4 regions of the Zhenhengia sp. genome follow, and region 2 is predicted to be linked to each of the others. Evidence: riboswitches for the same ligand, from Rfam matches in the RefSeq annotation. Region 2 holds a riboswitch; each other region holds the start of a gene.
What was found. Region 2 has a riboswitch for cobalamin ahead of cbiD (cobalt-precorrin-5B (C(1))-methyltransferase CbiD). Riboswitches for the same ligand answer to the same signal wherever they lie in the genome.
Positions count from the first base shown of each region.

Region 1 (4,216 bases), on a different contig from region 2:
GTAGCGATTTGCGTGATAGCTGTTTCAGCCTCACCATCGGCTCCGCCAAACTCCGCGTTTTTTACAAGAAATAAAGGAGAAAAGCTAATAATTACAACAAGTACAATAAGTAAGATATTCATTTTTTTCTCAGACATCATTAATCCTCCTTTGAAAGTCTGCCTAAACTGATAAGACCTTCTTGGCTATATTTTTTTAGAGCATTAATTACAACAACAGTTAAAAGGCCTTCGCTGATAGCTAGTGGTATTTGAGTCATAGCAAAAATTCCGAGGAACTTAAGAAGTGATTCCATAAAGCCGCCAGTTTGGGCTGGAAAGGCGAGGGCGAGCTGAATAGATGTCATAACATATGTAAGAAGATCTCCTAACATAGCAGCTAAAAAGATAGCAAACCACTCAGGCATTTTAGTTTTACGAAGTAATTTATAGATAAAATAAGCTGCAAAAGGGCCTACGATTGCCATAGAAAATACATTAGCGCCTAATGTAGTAATACCACCATGGGCCAAAAGTAGCGCTTGAAACAATAAGACAATACCACCAATAACTACCATTACAGTAGGTCCAAACAGAATAGCACCGAGGCCTACACCTGTAGCGTGGGAACAGCTTCCTGTTACAGAAGGAACTTTTAGTGCTGACAGTACAAAGGCAAAGGCACCAGCCATAGCAAGCACGAGTTTAGTTTTAGAGTCTTCTTGAAGTGTTTTTTTCATAGAAATAATACCTGCTATGAAAAATGGTAGGCATAAAATTCCCCAGCCAATACTCCAGCCTACAGGAAGGAAACCTTCCATAATATGCATAGCCTGTGTATTCATAGTGACTAATCCTGCTACAAAGCAAAATACTCCAAAAATTGGTAACTTTCTTTTCATGATTACATCTCCCTTTTATGATAAATTTTAAAATGAATTGACGCAGTCTAAGGCATGATTTACAAAGAGTTTTTGAATTTCTTTATCTTCACCAAGGCCTTGTAACAAGATTTTAGACTGAATTCCATGTTGTGATAGGATAATCTTCCAAGAATCTTCTTCGTCTCCAGCCATATCGTTGATGGCATGGTCACCTGCCACAAGCATAAAAGGTGCGAGGTAAACCTGAGTTATACTGTCTTTTTGAAGTTTATAAAGTACTTCATCAAGTGTAGGATAGCCTTCCACAGTGCCTACATAAATAGGCGCGCCTAAATGATGGAACATATATTCCAGAGCGCAGTAGGCGGAAAAGGACTCATGGTAAGTACCATGCCCCATAAAGACTACACCTTCATGTTCTTTAAGTTTAGGCAAGCTGTTTAAAGTAGCAGAAACAGCGGCTTTGTAATCATCAATAGTCGTTAAAAGAGGTCTACCAAAATGGAGTTTTTTAAACTTCGCCTTAAAAGGTTCAATCTGCCTTTTAAGTTTGTCATACTCTTCTCCACAAATAATATGTAGAGATTGAATCAGCACCTCATCATAACCAGCTTCATAGATTTTCTGTAGGGCCTGGGAAGCATTATCAATATATAAACCGTCCCTAGAAGCAAGCTTGCGAATAATCATTTGTGAGGTGTAGGCCCTAAAGAAATCATAATCTTTAAAGGTTTTATGGAGTAGATTTTCGCAAGGTTCGATTGTTTTTTTTCGTGTGTCTTCATAGCTCGTGCCGAAGCTCACAACAAGTAAAGCTTTTTTTGACATAATCAGTCTCCTTCTTTGTTGAGTTTTAAATCGCAAGAAGGAAGGCAATAAAAAAAGCTCCCCCGAAGGAGAGCTTATGTATATTTGTGCATAACAAAAAAAGCACAAAATACATATTACCTCCTTTCCCACCGAAAGGGTAATTCTCATTTTAGGTAGGTCTCCTGGCTGACGTATCATCCCTCTTATTCACCTTCCCATACAAAAAGTACAGTGGTTAAGGTAAGCCTTACGAATAAGAAGTCCTCGTCTACAGTAGCGGGGGCTGCAGTGTATCACACGTTTCCCTATTAAGCTAAAGTAGCGCCTAAAATGTCTTTGCTTAAATATATGATGTTATTCGATTGAATATGTCCAGTATAGCGAAAAAAATGTTGAAAAACTAGTCCTAATTATTCGAGAATCATTTTATCCTTAATTTTAATGTCCCAAGTTCCAACGCTTCCAGAAGTCATAAGAGAACCAAGTCTAAAATCATCATTTAATTTATCCCCTTTTTCTACATCATCGTAGAATTGTTTATCAACAGGGATAGCAATCTCCACTTTATTCATAGAATCTTTAATATGGTCATTAATATCAAGGCTTAAGTGAGACTGTTTTACTTCAATAACAACAACGTAGCGAGGACCATTGTCAGTATTATAAAGTCTAGAGATTTCACGGTCAGAAAGGGATTTGCCACAGCCAACTAAAGTAAAGAGAGAAAAGAGGCTGATAGAGGCAATAAGAAAAGCTTTTTTCATATGAGTAGCTCCTATCTTAATTAGTTTAGATAATCCTATTATAGCATATTGACTAGGTGACTATAAAACTCTATAATGAATCAAATATTAAAAATATTTTAGCATACAAATAAAAGGAGTACATGTTCGTGACGTATCATATAACAGAAATGAAAGAGACAGATTGGTTAGGTGTAGCAGATATTTATAAGCAAGGTATTGATACAAAAATCTCTACTTTCCAAACAGAAGTCCCTACTTATAAAGTGTGGGATGAAGGACATATTCAAAGCTGCAGATTTGTAGCCAAGGAAGAAGATAAAGTAGTGGGATTTGTAGCTATAAGCCAATCCTTTGAGCGCTATGTCTATAGAGGAGTAGTAGAACTTAGTATTTATATTCATAAGGACTACAAAGGTAAGGGCATAGCTTCTGCTTTACTTGAAAAACTTATTATGGAATCCGAGAAAGAAGGATTTTGGACACTTGAATCTCTGATTATTAGAGAAAATGAAGCAAGTATAGCCTTACATAAGAAATGCGGCTTTAGAGAAGTAGGTTACAGAGAAAGATTCGGACAGATGGATAACGGCAAATGGCATGATGTAGTGATTATGGAAAGAAGAATTGCAAATTAAAGAATAGATTTAGGGAGAGGGAAAAATGGAGAAGAAGGTACAGGGTACAATTTACTATGTAGATAGTCACAAGGGAAGTGACAACAATCAGGGTACAAGTGTAGATAGGCCGTGGCAGACATTAGAACCTATCAATGCACAATCCTTTAAGCCGGGAGATAAAATTTTATTTGAAGCACATGGCACATGGTGCGGTGGACTGAAGGTGCGAGGTAGTGGACAAGTAGGGGCACCTATTGTAATAGATAACTATACTTATGAAGGGGGTAAATTACAGGTAGGTGTGCCGCAGGTAAGACCACTGATAAAAGGAGCGGGTAAGGTCCTTTATACTCTATGGCTTCATAATGTAAGCTTTTGGGAAGTGAATCATTTAGAAATCACTAACAAGGGAGAAGAGCCTTTAGCGGGGCGAACTGGCGTTATGGTAAGCGGAGATGATGATTTTGATCAAGCAGACGGAAATGCTTTGGAGCACCTTTATCTTAATCATCTCTATGTACATGATGTAAATGGTGATGCAACGACTAAAGATGGACATAACGGAGGTATCTACTATAATATTTTTGCTACAGATCAGGATAGGCCTATTAAGTTTAAAGACGTACGCGTTCAAAATTGCTATGTTAAAGATGTAGCCAGAACAGGAATATCTGTAGGCTCTACAAGGTGCCTAGGACTAAGTAGTAATTTAAGTCATCACACACCAGAAGAATTGAAGCAATATATGCATGAAGAAGTACTCATTAGAAATAACTATGTAGAGCGTTCAGGTGGGGATGCTATTGTTCCTCAATATTGTTATGAACCACTTATTGAGCACAATGTATCTCAAGAAGCAAGTATTGGAACACAGTCAGATCCTAATCTTATGTATAATGCAGCTATATGGCCATGGCAGTGCTATAGAGCTTTATTCCAGTATAATGAAGCTTTTGGAACCTATCTTAATGGAGATGGACAGGCTTATGACTGTGACTTCTCATGGGGAACCACTTATCAGTACAATTATAGCCATGACAATGAAGGTGGCTTTATGCTTGTATGCCAAGACAATACCATTGATTCAGTGGTGAGGTATAATATTAGCCAAAATGATAGACGCTGTTTATTTATGACTTCCAATAAAGAACCTGCCTATATTTATAACAATACATTTTACA
Region 1 covers NZ_JBKVCH010000011.1:82,910-87,125, forward strand. Annotated here, with positions in the region: gene ACLTBU_RS12465 (energy-coupling factor ABC transporter substrate-binding protein) at 1-137, opposite strand, end outside; gene ACLTBU_RS12470 (energy-coupling factor ABC transporter permease) at 140-880, opposite strand; gene ACLTBU_RS12475 (sirohydrochlorin cobaltochelatase) at 908-1,690, opposite strand; cobalamin riboswitch at 1,827-2,016, opposite strand; gene ACLTBU_RS12480 (hypothetical protein) at 2,083-2,436, opposite strand; gene ACLTBU_RS12485 (GNAT family N-acetyltransferase) at 2,565-3,053, shown strand; gene ACLTBU_RS12490 (hypothetical protein) at 3,079-4,216, shown strand, end outside.
Region 1: linked by a shared signal. The riboswitch ahead of ACLTBU_RS12475 (sirohydrochlorin cobaltochelatase) and the one ahead of cbiD (cobalt-precorrin-5B (C(1))-methyltransferase CbiD) in region 2 are both predicted to bind cobalamin.

Region 2 (4,216 bases):
ATAATATGTAAACAGTCACTTCCCTCACACAAAGAGTCATTTAAAGCAGCAGCTACACTGCATATAGAAGAGATGCCAGGAATAATTTCTGTTTCATACCCCATCTCTTTTATAAGACGATGAATATACATATATGTAGAATAAATAGTAGGATCACCTAATGTTAAGAAAGCAATATCCTGCCCTTTATCTAAATATCCTTTAAACTCACTTACTACTTCTTCATGCTGTTTTCTTAGGGCTTGTTTATCACGAATCATAGGCATATAGCAATCAATCAGTGTTTGATTCTTAATAAATTCTTTTGCTATATTTAATGCGACCTGCTCTGAATTGCCTGATTTAGGTACTGCAACAACTTGACATTTCTGTATTGTCTCTACTGCTTTATAAGTTATTAGTTTTGGATCTCCTGGACCTACTCCTACACCGTATAATTTTCCCTTCATTTCTACTCCTCCATCTGATAGTCTTTTAATATTTCTAATGCCTTATCAGTCTTACTAATAACGCCCATTTCATTTGAAAACATAATAATTTGTACATTTACTTTATGCTGTACCCTAAAATCTATATGCATTTTTATTTTATTCATGACACTTTGCATGGTACTTTCAAAGCTACCTGCTTCTTTCAAGTGTCTCAATGCTTCTTCTGTTGTTACACTTTCCATAATTCGCTTAATAATATTCGCTTTACATCCACATAAAGCTCCGTGAGCAGCCAGTACTTCCAATCTACCATCTGCATATCTAGAATGGGTATTCATAACTCCTGCTGCTACCTTAACTAACTTACCACTATGCCCGACAACTAAAACTTTTTCAAAGCCTAAATAAGCGATGTAGTCTAAAGCTTCACCTAAATAATTACTGTATTTAACAGCCTTATTTAAATCTAGCCCGAACTTATCCCTTGCAAAGTCCGCTCCATAATTACCAGGACAAATTAAAATGCACTTTTTACCAGCTGCATACTGCACATCTAATTCAGCTTTTATGGTATCAATAAGAGCTGCTTCACTCATAGGTTCTACAATCCCACTTGTTCCTAGTATAGAAATCCCCCCTACTATACCCAATCTAGGATTAAAAGTCTTCTTAGCTACTTCTTCCCCTTCTGGTGCATAAATAATAACTTCTATCCCGCCACTATAACTTACCTCATCACATACTTTTTTTACTTCTTCTCCAATCATTTTGTAAGGCACAGGATTAATAGCAGCACTCCCTACAGGACACGCTAACCCTCTCATAGTGACTCTGCCAATACCAATCCCTCCATCAATATGGACCCCAGCTCCCTTACATCTTCTGACACTTGCATAAATCTTCATACCATGCGTTACATCTGGATCATCTCCGGCATCTTTTACAACAGCACAGCTGACTGCATCCTGACTTCTCTCTATATCACACACTTCTAACGAAAGTGTAATCCCCTTAGGGGTTATAAGCTTAACCTCACTCACTTCTTCATTCATCAAAAGCATTCTAGTAGCAGCCTTAGCGCTAGCTGCTGCACAGCTTCCTGTGGTATATCCATATCTCAATACTTGTTGACCTTTTACAACATATGTATCCATAGGCAAACTCCTTTTTTAGTTATAAAAAAATCTCCCACTACAAGTGGGAGATTTCATGCACGCTAAAATACATAACTGTTTTTCAGTTATGTTTCGCACACCCTCCATCGCTCGTAGAGTTCATAGTGTTTTATTAAAAGGCAGGTCTTCTGACTTAGAATCATCAAAACGATGCCCTTCCCTTCTTTTTTAAGAAAGTGGTTTATCATCGTTTCTCCTCATCACAGCGGCGGGACCGTACAGCAATTGCATCTGTTTCCCTATTAAGCTAGTAAATAGCACCTCTAACAATTATTAAGTTTTTCAAGTAGTATATTAGTGCATCCTCTATGCCTTGTCAATGCTTCCCTTCTTGATGGCTTCTTCTAAGAAAGGACTTATCTGGCCTTTATAAATAAAGGAAAGTCTATGAAGTGCTCTTGTAGTTGCAATATATAAAAGTTGTTTATCAAAAGCTTCTTTATACTTCTCAGCGTTTGCATCATAAACAACGACCCCATCATATTCTAATCCTTTTGCCATATAAATTGGCATAATGAGAATACCTTTTTCAAGTATCGTATCATCTGAAGATAAAATACTAAGCTCTAACTGGTCTTTTAAAGCTTCATAGGCTTCATGTACCTCACCTTTTGTTTTACACAAGATAGCAATACTTTCAAGTCCAGCTGCTTTATAAGTCTTTACCTGATTCACTATCTTTTCATTTAAATCTTCCTCATTATTAGCTTTTTGCATAAGAGGAGCCTCTTCATGTCTTTCAATAGCAATACAAGCCTTTTGATCTTCTCTTAAGTTAATAGCCAACTGATTAATTTCATAAGAAGAACGGTAGCTTTTATTAAGTTCTAGCTTAAGTGCACGTTTAGGATTTAAAAGTTCTATGGCATCATCATAAATCGTATGGCTAGCCTCCTTTTCAATAGTTTGACACACATCTCCTAGAACAGTATACTGTGCACCTTTAAAGAGCTCCCCAAATACTTTGTAATGTATTGGATAATAATCTTGTGCTTCATCAATAACAACCTGTCTAATGCCTTGATAAAGATTAGTACCTTCTATTTTAAGCTTTAAGTAAAGTATGGCAACTCCATCTTCATAAGGTATACACTCTGGTCTTAAAGCGCGTAGGCTATAACGCATCATTTGGAAAGCATTATATGGCATATCAAGTCCTTTAGCTAACTGATTAAAGAGCTTTTCATCTGTAAACATTCTTTTATACACAAAGAAAATATTAACTCTTATAAAACGATTCAGCTGATTGAATACCTCTTGTCTAAATTCATTAAGTACTTCCTTACATCTACGCTCTTCTTCAAAGGCATATGCACCAGAAGCTTCAATTTCTTCTAGTACTTCTTTTCTTTTTTCTTTCTCTAAAGGTTTAATTTTCTCAAGTATAATTCTTTCGATACGATTTAGCCTCTTAACAATAGACATATTAATGGCATTATCTAAGAAATCTTTTTTTAATGTATCCTTATCTACAACAAGTTCCTTATCATAATAAATATCCGTAAATTTAATCATATGTGTTTCACAGTAATCCACCAAACGATCTAAAAGTTCTATATACGCTTTTGAACCTTTAAAAGCAATTGTTTCTCTTACTTTTTTTCTATGCTTACTTCCGATAATATATTCCATTTGACTATTACGATTACGTATACGTAAATGATTTCCAAAATATTTTTCAAAAATATCTTCTACTGTAAAGTGAGCTACATCTTCCTCCCCTAGTTCTGGAAGAACATTAGAAATATATTCTCCAAAAAGATGATTAGGTGATAAAATCATAATCTGATTATGTGTTAAACCACTTTCTAATCTGTCATAGAGCAAAAAGGCCACACGATGCATAGCAATAGATGTTTTACCACTTCCTGCTACGCCCTGCACAATGAGAAGGTCATTTTCCCTATCCCTTATGATCTGGTCCTGCTCTTTTTGAATGGTTTCCACAATATTTTTCATTTTACTGGATGTATTTTTACCTAATGCTTGCTGTAAGAGTTCATCGGTAATCGTTAAGCTACAATCAAAGAAGTACTCTAATTCTCCTTTTTTAATCTCATACTGTCTCTTAAGAGATACTTCTCCTTCAATTTCTCCATAAGGTGCTATATATTTAGCAGGTCCTAATTCACTTCTATAAAAAACACTAGCAATAGGTGCACGCCAGTCATAAGCTAATACCTCATAAGTATCATCATTCATGATATTATGATAGCCCACATAAATAGATTCCTTCTCTTCACCTTCTTCTGCAAAGTCAAAACGTCCAAAATAAGGTTTATCTATCATCTTTTCATATTTTTTTAGTGTTTCTAGTTTATGTTTATACTGAGAGCTTTCAACAGCTTCCATTGTAATATACTGATTAAGCTCAGCCATACGGTCCATCTCATCTGTATAACGTGAGCCCTCTGTATACATTTCTCTTCTAATGTCTACAAGATTTTTTCTCTGTCCTTTTATATCAATACCACAACCTTGAATTTGTTCTTCTAGGAATTCCGTTACACGTTCTAAATACTTTTTTTCTTCTTCTAATGCTGTTTTATATTCGCTCATTTGCCCCATATCCTTCTCTTCTAAAATAAACTCATAATTGTTCCCATGATA
Region 2 covers NZ_JBKVCH010000003.1:225,705-229,920, forward strand. Annotated here, with positions in the region: gene cobI (precorrin-2 C(20)-methyltransferase) at 1-449, opposite strand, end outside; gene cbiD (cobalt-precorrin-5B (C(1))-methyltransferase CbiD) at 452-1,585, opposite strand; cobalamin riboswitch at 1,707-1,886, opposite strand; gene ACLTBU_RS05170 (HelD family protein) at 1,913-4,165, opposite strand; gene ACLTBU_RS05175 (DUF445 domain-containing protein) at 4,186-4,216, opposite strand, start outside.

Region 3 (4,216 bases), on a different contig from region 2:
CAAACTCATAAAGATTATGAATGCCTTCTATATAAGCACTGTTATACATAGGGGTAAACTCAAACTCCATATGAATCTTAGCATTTGTAACTTCTCTTAAGAGTACATCAAATACACTTTCTCCCTCATAAGCTGTAACTTCTTGTAGATGAAAGATAATACCATCTTCCGGTACTAATTGCCATTTAGCAGTTTCTAATAAATCTATATTATTTAATATGGTTTCACAGGTAATAGAAAGCTTTACTTTAAAAGATTTTTCCTTATTGATAGTGATAGCTTCTGGTTCAACGGGCTTAGGTTTATTTTCTGGTACAGGATCTGTCAAATACTTGTCTCGTTCTACTTCTTCTACCTGTTCTGTTTCAGATTGACTGCTATATTCTACTTGCCCCGGCGTATAAACCTTCTGATGAGATACCTTGCTTCCTAGAAACCATGTTATGATGAGGCACATTAAAACAGCTAACAAAACTTTAATTTTTTGTTTCATCTCTACTTATACACCTTTATATCTGTCATATCATATAAGGAAGTTTGACCTTTTAATAATCGCTCATAGGCTACTAATGCATAGTAAGCCTGCTCTGTAGCCATTTGATCTATTTTTCCATCACGTAAATGCCTAAATCCGCCTCCACTCACATAATACTCCATTAAAGCATCTATAGGACTCTTACCATTTTTTATAAACCGTGCATCTTTTTGAGGATCAAGACCTAGTGAGCAAAGTGCTACAATGACTTGAGCTGTACTTTCTGATGTCTCTATACCTTCTCCTAAAACAAGCCCATACTCACTTATAAAGCCACCACTTTTACTTTGCTTCTGAGATAAAAGCTTAAGCGCTTTATCTACTGCTTTTGTTACATATTCATAATTTTTCTGATTATAATAAGGTGCTAAGGCTTGGAGTGTCATAGCTGTCATATCCATATCCGCCTTTGCTCCATTTTTACTTAAACTAAACCCTCCATCTTTTGTTCTATAATCTTTTAAGATCTTTTCTATAATACTATTACGAGAAATCGTTGCATCTTTAGGCCTTGTAGACTGCTTTAAATCTATGGTTATAAGACCAAATACCAATTCATTTAAACCTTGTCTATCTCCTAAACCTTGATGTGCCTTAGGTAGATCAGACATTTTCTTTTCTTTATTCCAAGAGTATTCTATTAAATCTATGCCTGCTACATGCATAGGGTCCTTTCCTATAGCTGTAAGTGCAATAGCAAGTCTCTGGGTTTCTGTCACTTTTAGTCCCCATTTTCTTGTTGCTTTTGCTTCTTCTTGCTTAATTTTTTCTACTACACATTTGTAATAATCTTCGTAGTATGTCTTAGGGACATCTACCCCTCTACGTGCAAGGCCTAAAACTGCCCACTCGCCTCCAATAGAGCCTACTGTTGGCTTTTTGACTTTATTCAATATATAGCTGGTTGTATGATCAAGTGCATCTTTAACTTCACTTTCAATACTTCTTAACTGCGTTTGAGTAGTAGAAGAAAGATTCTGCCCACTTGGTGTCACCACTGGTGTTGCATAAATAGGTAAACATACATTTAAAGTAAGTATGACCACAATAACCCATGCAATGATTTTGTTATCCCCTCTCATTCATTAACCCTTCTTTCATATCATGCGCATAAAAAAACTCCTATCTATGGACAGGAGTATAGCGCGCGCTTTTCTTATATTCCTCCCTGTCCCAGAGGCATAAGTTTAAAATTACTTGGCAGGTCTCCTGACTTTATGATTTAGCCTCAGCTTTCCCTTCTCAAAGACCTAAGTCTTCAATGGTTATGAAAGCCTTGTAATCACATACAGTAATGGAAGTTGTGCTGGATTCTCACCAGCTTCCCTATTATCAGCTAACAGGACATTACCTATAGCTGACCAAATAACTTATATGATTGAATTCTATAACAGTATATTAAGTAGACAAGTTTATGATGTCTTAATTTGAAAAATTATTCTATTAATCCATATTTGATTTTGACACGTTCTATTTTCTCAATCATAGGCTTTGACAAAATAAGCAAGAAAAAAACTGTAGCGAATGCATGAATAAGGTCAAAAGGAAGCCCTGATAAACAATAGATTATAAGAAGTTCTAATGTAAACTGACCTGTTGCGGCAAGCATAGATTGTGTATTCATAAGAGGTCCATAAATAAGTAAGGTTGACAGTCCACCAAATACACATAGATAGAGATAAATCCAACCGTTCTTCTTAAGCAGTCCTTTTTTAAACAAAATCCCTGCTAAAAAACCAATAATACCAAAAGAAAACATTTGCCATGGCGTCCAAGGGCCCTGCCCAAATAAAAAGTTAGACACAAATCCCGACATAGCACCTACTAGAAAACCTGACTCTGCTCCAAGACATACGCCTGCAATAATCACAATAGCTACAACAGGCTTAAACTGAGGCAACATAAAAAATGCCCATCTGCCTGCCACTGCAATAGCAACTAAAACAGCAATAACCATAAGCTCTCTTGCCTTAGGCTTACGCCCCTCAAACACCATAAAAAAAGGGAGCATCGTATAAAAAATAATAAGCATGCTTATAAAGTAATACTTTCTGTCATCTAGCACTGTAAGTCCCCAAAAAATAGTCAGGGGAATAATCAGTAAAATAAAAAAAGCTTCAACCAGCGTTCTTTTAGATAAGCGTTTTACGCCTTGTTCTTTTCCCATAATGTGATAACATCCTTTATTGTTACGCCATTTTCAAATACAAACCTAGACATACGATTACTACTTGTGGTATAAAAGCTATTTCTGCTAAAAAAGATATTACTTGGCGCCTCGCTAATTAAATCGCCGTTAAAGAACATACCGCACCGATCTACATACTGGGCACAGAACTCAATGTCATGGGATACCATTAAAATAGTGACCCCTTTACTTGTAAGTTCTCTTAAAATCTGTGCGAGTTGCCTTTTAAAATAAGCATCCATCCCTTTAGTAGGCTCATCTAAAAGTAAAATCTGTGGTTCTAACAAAAGAATCTTGGCTAAAGCTAACCTTTGCTGCTCACCACCGCTTAAATCATAAGGATGTGCCTTTAAAAGATACGCCATATGGGTAAGCTTTGTTACCCTATCAATAGCATCTTTATCCTTTGCTATATCCCTAAGGTCTTCTAATACAGTCTTCTTGACAAAAAGTGCCTGTGGATTTTGAGGTAAAGTGACAATACGTTTTTTAGCTAGATTGATCTTACCATGATGAGGTTTTAGCATACCTCCTACTAAATTTAAAGTAGTGGTCTTACCTGTTCCATTGCCGCCTAGTAGACCATAAAACTCTCCTTCGTTTACAGAGAAGGAAAGATCACTAATAATATCTGGCCCTTCTTTTTCATACTTAAAGTAAACGTGTTTAAATTCTATAGCTTTCTTATCAGATGCAGGCTTATGACTTTTTTCAAGCCTTGGCACCCTGATTTCTTTATTTTTAAAATAGCGCTCTATACTCTGTCTTCCCTCTCTAATGGTAAGAGGATATTCATCTTGCACCATATGACTTACAATTTGCATAGACGATGGCATGGCATAAAACATAGGATGATTCATCTCTTTTAACAACCTACCAGCTTGCGTTGGCGTAGCATCTATCAGCAGCTTACCGCCATCTATAACAAATATACGATCACTCATAGGCAAGATTTCTTCTAATCTGTGCTCTGCTATTAAGATGGTAATACCTAAGTCTCTATTAATTTTCTTAATGGTATCTAAAAAGTTTATAGCCCCTACTGGGTCAAGTTGTGAAGTGGGTTCATCCAGAATAATCACTTCTGGCTGCATCGCCATAATAGAGGCTAAATTCAGAAGCTGCTTCTGCCCACCTGAAAGTTCTATCACCTTCTTATGAAACCAGTGCTGTATACCAAAGAAACTAGCCATCTCTCCCACTTTTAACCGAATTTCTGCCGCATCGTACCCCAAACTCTCCAGGCCAAAAGCTAATTCATGCCACACTTTATCCGTCACAATTTGATTATCTGGATTTTGAAGGACATAACCTATTTTAGAAGCCTGCTCTCTTAAATCTAGTCTATTTATATCCCGCTCCTCATACAGAATTTCCCCCTCTTTCTCCCCATGAGGTGCTAAAACAGGTTTAAGTTGCCGCATCAAGGTAGTCTTACCACTTCCAGAATCCCCACAAATGGTTATAAATTCCCCCTTTTCTATCGTTAGATT
Region 3 covers NZ_JBKVCH010000007.1:121,896-126,111, reverse strand. Annotated here, with positions in the region: gene ACLTBU_RS09640 (DUF4430 domain-containing protein) at 1-493, opposite strand, end outside; gene ACLTBU_RS09635 (prenyltransferase/squalene oxidase repeat-containing protein) at 496-1,617, opposite strand; cobalamin riboswitch at 1,717-1,916, opposite strand; gene ACLTBU_RS09630 (ECF transporter S component) at 1,971-2,702, opposite strand; gene ACLTBU_RS09625 (ABC transporter ATP-binding protein) at 2,681-4,216, opposite strand, start outside.
Region 3: linked by a shared signal. The riboswitch ahead of ACLTBU_RS09635 (prenyltransferase/squalene oxidase repeat-containing protein) and the one ahead of cbiD (cobalt-precorrin-5B (C(1))-methyltransferase CbiD) in region 2 are both predicted to bind cobalamin.

Region 4 (4,216 bases), on a different contig from region 2:
TTGGTTGTTGGCTACATCCTACTGTCCCAAATAGCATAGCGCCTGCTAGGCCAAGTAATGTAAGTTGTTTTAAAAATTTCTTCATGTTTTTCCTCCATTATCTACTCATTTTCATATAAAATATGTTTAATAGCTTCTAAGTCAAGATGGTCTCTTAAAATATTAGCAAGCTTGGTGTACTCATGATCTTTAAAACGTGCATAATCCTCTTCGTAACCATTCCTAATTTTAATAGGCCCTTCCATTTTTCCTCTTTTTTGAGCCAATTCCTTAAGAAAAGCTAGTGTAAAATGCACTTGATCAAAGATACCATGTATATAAGTCCCATAAACATCTGCCTCTCTTGCTTTATAACCTTCTATTCTAGAAGCTTTCTCACCTAAACAAGTCTGAATTTCTACAAAAGGCACCACGCCTTCACCTTGCCAAATAGTCTGTCCCATATGGATTTCATAGCCTTCTATATAAGTATCTTTACAGTTTTTAAGTAAACCTGTTTTATTTACAATACATCCACTTACTTGTGTTGTTGTCTTTTCACATTCAAACTGTGTATCGATTTCTAATAGATTAAGTCCTTCCATATGCTCAATATTATTTTCAATATAATACGGATTATAGAGCATACGTCCTAGCATCTGATAGCCTCCACATATACCAAAGATAGCCACTCCTGCTTCTTTAAGTTCCTGCAAGCATTCGTCATAGCCATTCTGTTTCAAATAATTAAGATCCTTAATGGTATTTTTAGAACCTGGTATAATAACAAGATCAGCTTCTTTTAATTCTTCTTTAGCATGTGCATAACTTACATGGACACCATCTAATGAATACAGAATATTAAAATCTGTAAAGTTAGACATATACGGCAGGCGAATGATTTTAATAACTAAATCATTTTCATTTTTTGCTTTTTGTGCATAAAAAATATCACTTACACTATCTTCATCATCAAGTGCTAGCTTAAAATATGGCACCACCCCTAATACGGGTATTTTAATAATATCCTCTAGCATTTTAAGTCCTGGTTTTAAAATCTCTACATCTCCGCGGAACTTATTGATAACCACACCTTTAACGCGCGCCCGTTCTTCCTCTGAAAGAAGTAACAGGGTTCCTGCTAATGATGCGAATACTCCACCTCGATCAATATCGCCAATAAGAATAACTGGTGCATCTACTAGCTCTGCCATTCCCATATTAACAATATCGCCTTCTCTTAAATTGATTTCTGCCGGACTACCTGCTCCTTCTAAAATAATCGTATCAAAGGAAGCTTCAAGCTTTTCATAGACTTCTTTGACTTTATGTTTGAGCTTAGGTTTAAACTGATGATAATCCATGGCTGTCATATCCTTGTACACTTCGCCCTCAATAATATATTGTGCTTTCATTTCACCTGTGGGCTTAATAAGTACCGGATTCATCAAAACAGAAGGCTTAACACCTGCAGCTTCTGCCTGCATAACTTGAGCTCTTCCCATTTCCTTCCCATCTTCTGTAATAAAAGAGTTTAAACTCATATTCTGAGATTTAAAAGGTGCTACCTTATGCCCTTCTTCGTATAAAATACGGCATAATCCTGCAACAAGTACACTCTTACCTACTGAAGATGCTGTTCCTTGAAACATTAAATTAGGCTTTCTCATAAAAACCTCCTTATAAATGGCTACAATAAAAAAAGTTAGCAAGTATCCTCCTTGCTAACTGAAAATATACGTACAGATTTGTGCCTCATTTTACCCATACGTCTTTCCCACCGAAAGAATACGTTTATCCTATAAGGCAGGTCTCCTGGCTAATAGTTCATCCTCCGGTGAGCCTTACCATAACTTTGTTACAGTGGCATCTTTCACCTTTGTCCCTATCAACAGTAGCGGGGGCTGCAGCTTTTAACTTTCCCTATTAAGCTTTTTAAAAGCACCTTATATTCTTGTCTGTTTTCGATTGTCGTGCCTTATCATGACATAAGTTGTATGAATTGTCAAGTATGTACTACTGTTTCTTCATATGAATAAAGATAAGCATATACATTAAAAAGGCAAATAGAAGCATGATTGTGGCCACTGCTATAAAAATATTTACACTGGTAAGGTTTAGAGATGGAATGGCAATAAGAATAATCATGGTAAAATAAAATACTGCTGTACACACTTTACCATACCACAGAGCACCATCTAGCTTTTTACCTTCTCTTAAAAGCACCAGACAGCTAATAGCCATTGTAATTTCTTTAATAACAAATACTATAAGTAACATCCACATCCACTCAAATCGAAACACTAGCACAAATGCAATAGCTGCTTGGGTCAATTTATCTGCGATAGGATCAATAACCTTGCCAAGTTCTGTAACTTGATTAAATTTCCTTGCAATAAAGCCATCTAGAAAATCTGTCAATCCAGATGCAATAATAATACCTGCTGCTCTATAATAATCTTCGGGTCTTACTGCTGTCATATAACACCATATAAAAAGTGGGATAAGTAATATTCTTACATAGCATAAAAGATTAGGAATACTACAAGCTTCTTTCAAAGTTATTTTATCTTTCATTTGTACATAACTTCCCTTCATATATATTCAATAGTCCGCGCTTTAATGCTAGCTTACGCGCAATCTATGAATAAAATATAAAAATCCCCGAAAAGTTTACCATTATCTTAATAACTTTTCGGGGATTACTTATTGAGGTTTAAAGCTTGAACAGCATGTTTCTATATAAATAGCAGCATGACCTGAACCATCTACATCAATACTATTAAGTGTACATTGATGGTCTGCATGATAGGTGCAAGTTGCAACACTGCAGGTTACACTTAAACAAGGGGATTTATATTCTGTGTGCTCTGCTAAGTTACTATACACATCTTGGTTTAAAAAAGTGCCGCAGCAAGTTGCTTCATCTTCTACTGCTCCTTGCCCACCAATAGCCACACGCTGAGCATAGCATACGCGATCATTATTATAAGAACAATTTGTTACACTACAATGTACTTTTGTCATCTTATGTCCTCCTAGCTAAAATACCTATCTAGTAAGCCTTTAAAGGCACAACCATGTCTTGCTTCATCTTTAGCCATTTCATGCACGGTATCATGAATAGCATCTAAGTTTTGCTGTTTAGCAAGTGTAGCAAGTTTCTTCTTACCCTCACATGCACCAAACTCTGCATCTACACGTACTTGCAAGTTTGCTTTGGTATCTGCTTTAACAACTTCACCTAAAAGTTCTGCAAATTTAGCTGCATGGTCTGCTTCCTCATAAGCAATACGCTTATAAGCTTCTGCCACCTCTGGGTAGCCTTCTCTATCTGCTTGACGACTCATAGCTAAGTACATTCCTACTTCACTACATTCACCTAAGAAATTAGCTCTTAAGGCTTCAATAATTTCTGGATCTACACCATCTGCTACGCCAATACGATGTTCATCTGCCCATGTGAGCTGATCATCCATTAGGTTAAATTTACTAGCAGGTGCTTTACAAATTGGACATTCATCCGGTGGCATGTCACCTTCATGAATATAACCACAAATGACACATACGTACTTTTTCATTTGTTCATCTCCTTTTTAATAATGCTTACTACCGTTAGTATTTCCTGCAACTTCTACTTTATACTCTTCTAAAAAAGTTATGAAACAGCTTCTTCACTTGCTTCTTTCTGTACTGGCTTACGTCCTGTAAGAGAAAAATCTTCTAGTACTACTTTTGTTGTATAAACCTTTTCACCTTCTTTATTTATATAGGAATCTGTTACGATTTTGCCTTGCACTAAGATCTGTTGACCTTTTGTAACACTACGAGTAATTAAAACAGCCTGCTTATGAAAAGCTACAACCTCGATAAAATACGTTTTCTTCTCTTTTCTACTCGTACGTTCATGTACTGCTAGAGTAAACTGTGTGTAAGAAACATCTGTATCCTTAGATTTTTTTAGTTCAGGATCCTTTGTTAAATTGCCTAATAAAGTAACTTGATTCATACTAACCTCCTTATATTTTTTCTAAAGTATGGCCTAACCCCTTGATTTTATACAGCTACCTGCTATTTTTTTATATTTTCTAAAAAATAAGCAGCTGTGTTCTTTTTCAACAGCTGCTTATGCTTTATTTCATATTTAAAGGTGGTTTTCTGAAAATATAGCGACCTTTCTTTTCCTCAACTATTCTACCTTCTTCTACCACGTGCATACCTCTTAAGAAGACGTGTT
Region 4 covers NZ_JBKVCH010000018.1:25,178-29,393, reverse strand. Annotated here, with positions in the region: gene ACLTBU_RS15525 (ABC transporter substrate-binding protein) at 1-85, opposite strand, end outside; gene ACLTBU_RS15520 (cobyric acid synthase) at 102-1,649, opposite strand; cobalamin riboswitch at 1,767-1,943, opposite strand; gene ACLTBU_RS15515 (CDP-alcohol phosphatidyltransferase family protein) at 1,996-2,556, opposite strand; gene ACLTBU_RS15510 (DUF1540 domain-containing protein) at 2,686-3,006, opposite strand; gene ACLTBU_RS15505 (NADH peroxidase) at 3,018-3,560, opposite strand; gene ACLTBU_RS15500 (single-stranded DNA-binding protein) at 3,638-3,988, opposite strand; gene hydA (dihydropyrimidinase) at 4,113-4,216, opposite strand, start outside.
Region 4: linked by a shared signal. The riboswitch ahead of ACLTBU_RS15520 (cobyric acid synthase) and the one ahead of cbiD (cobalt-precorrin-5B (C(1))-methyltransferase CbiD) in region 2 are both predicted to bind cobalamin.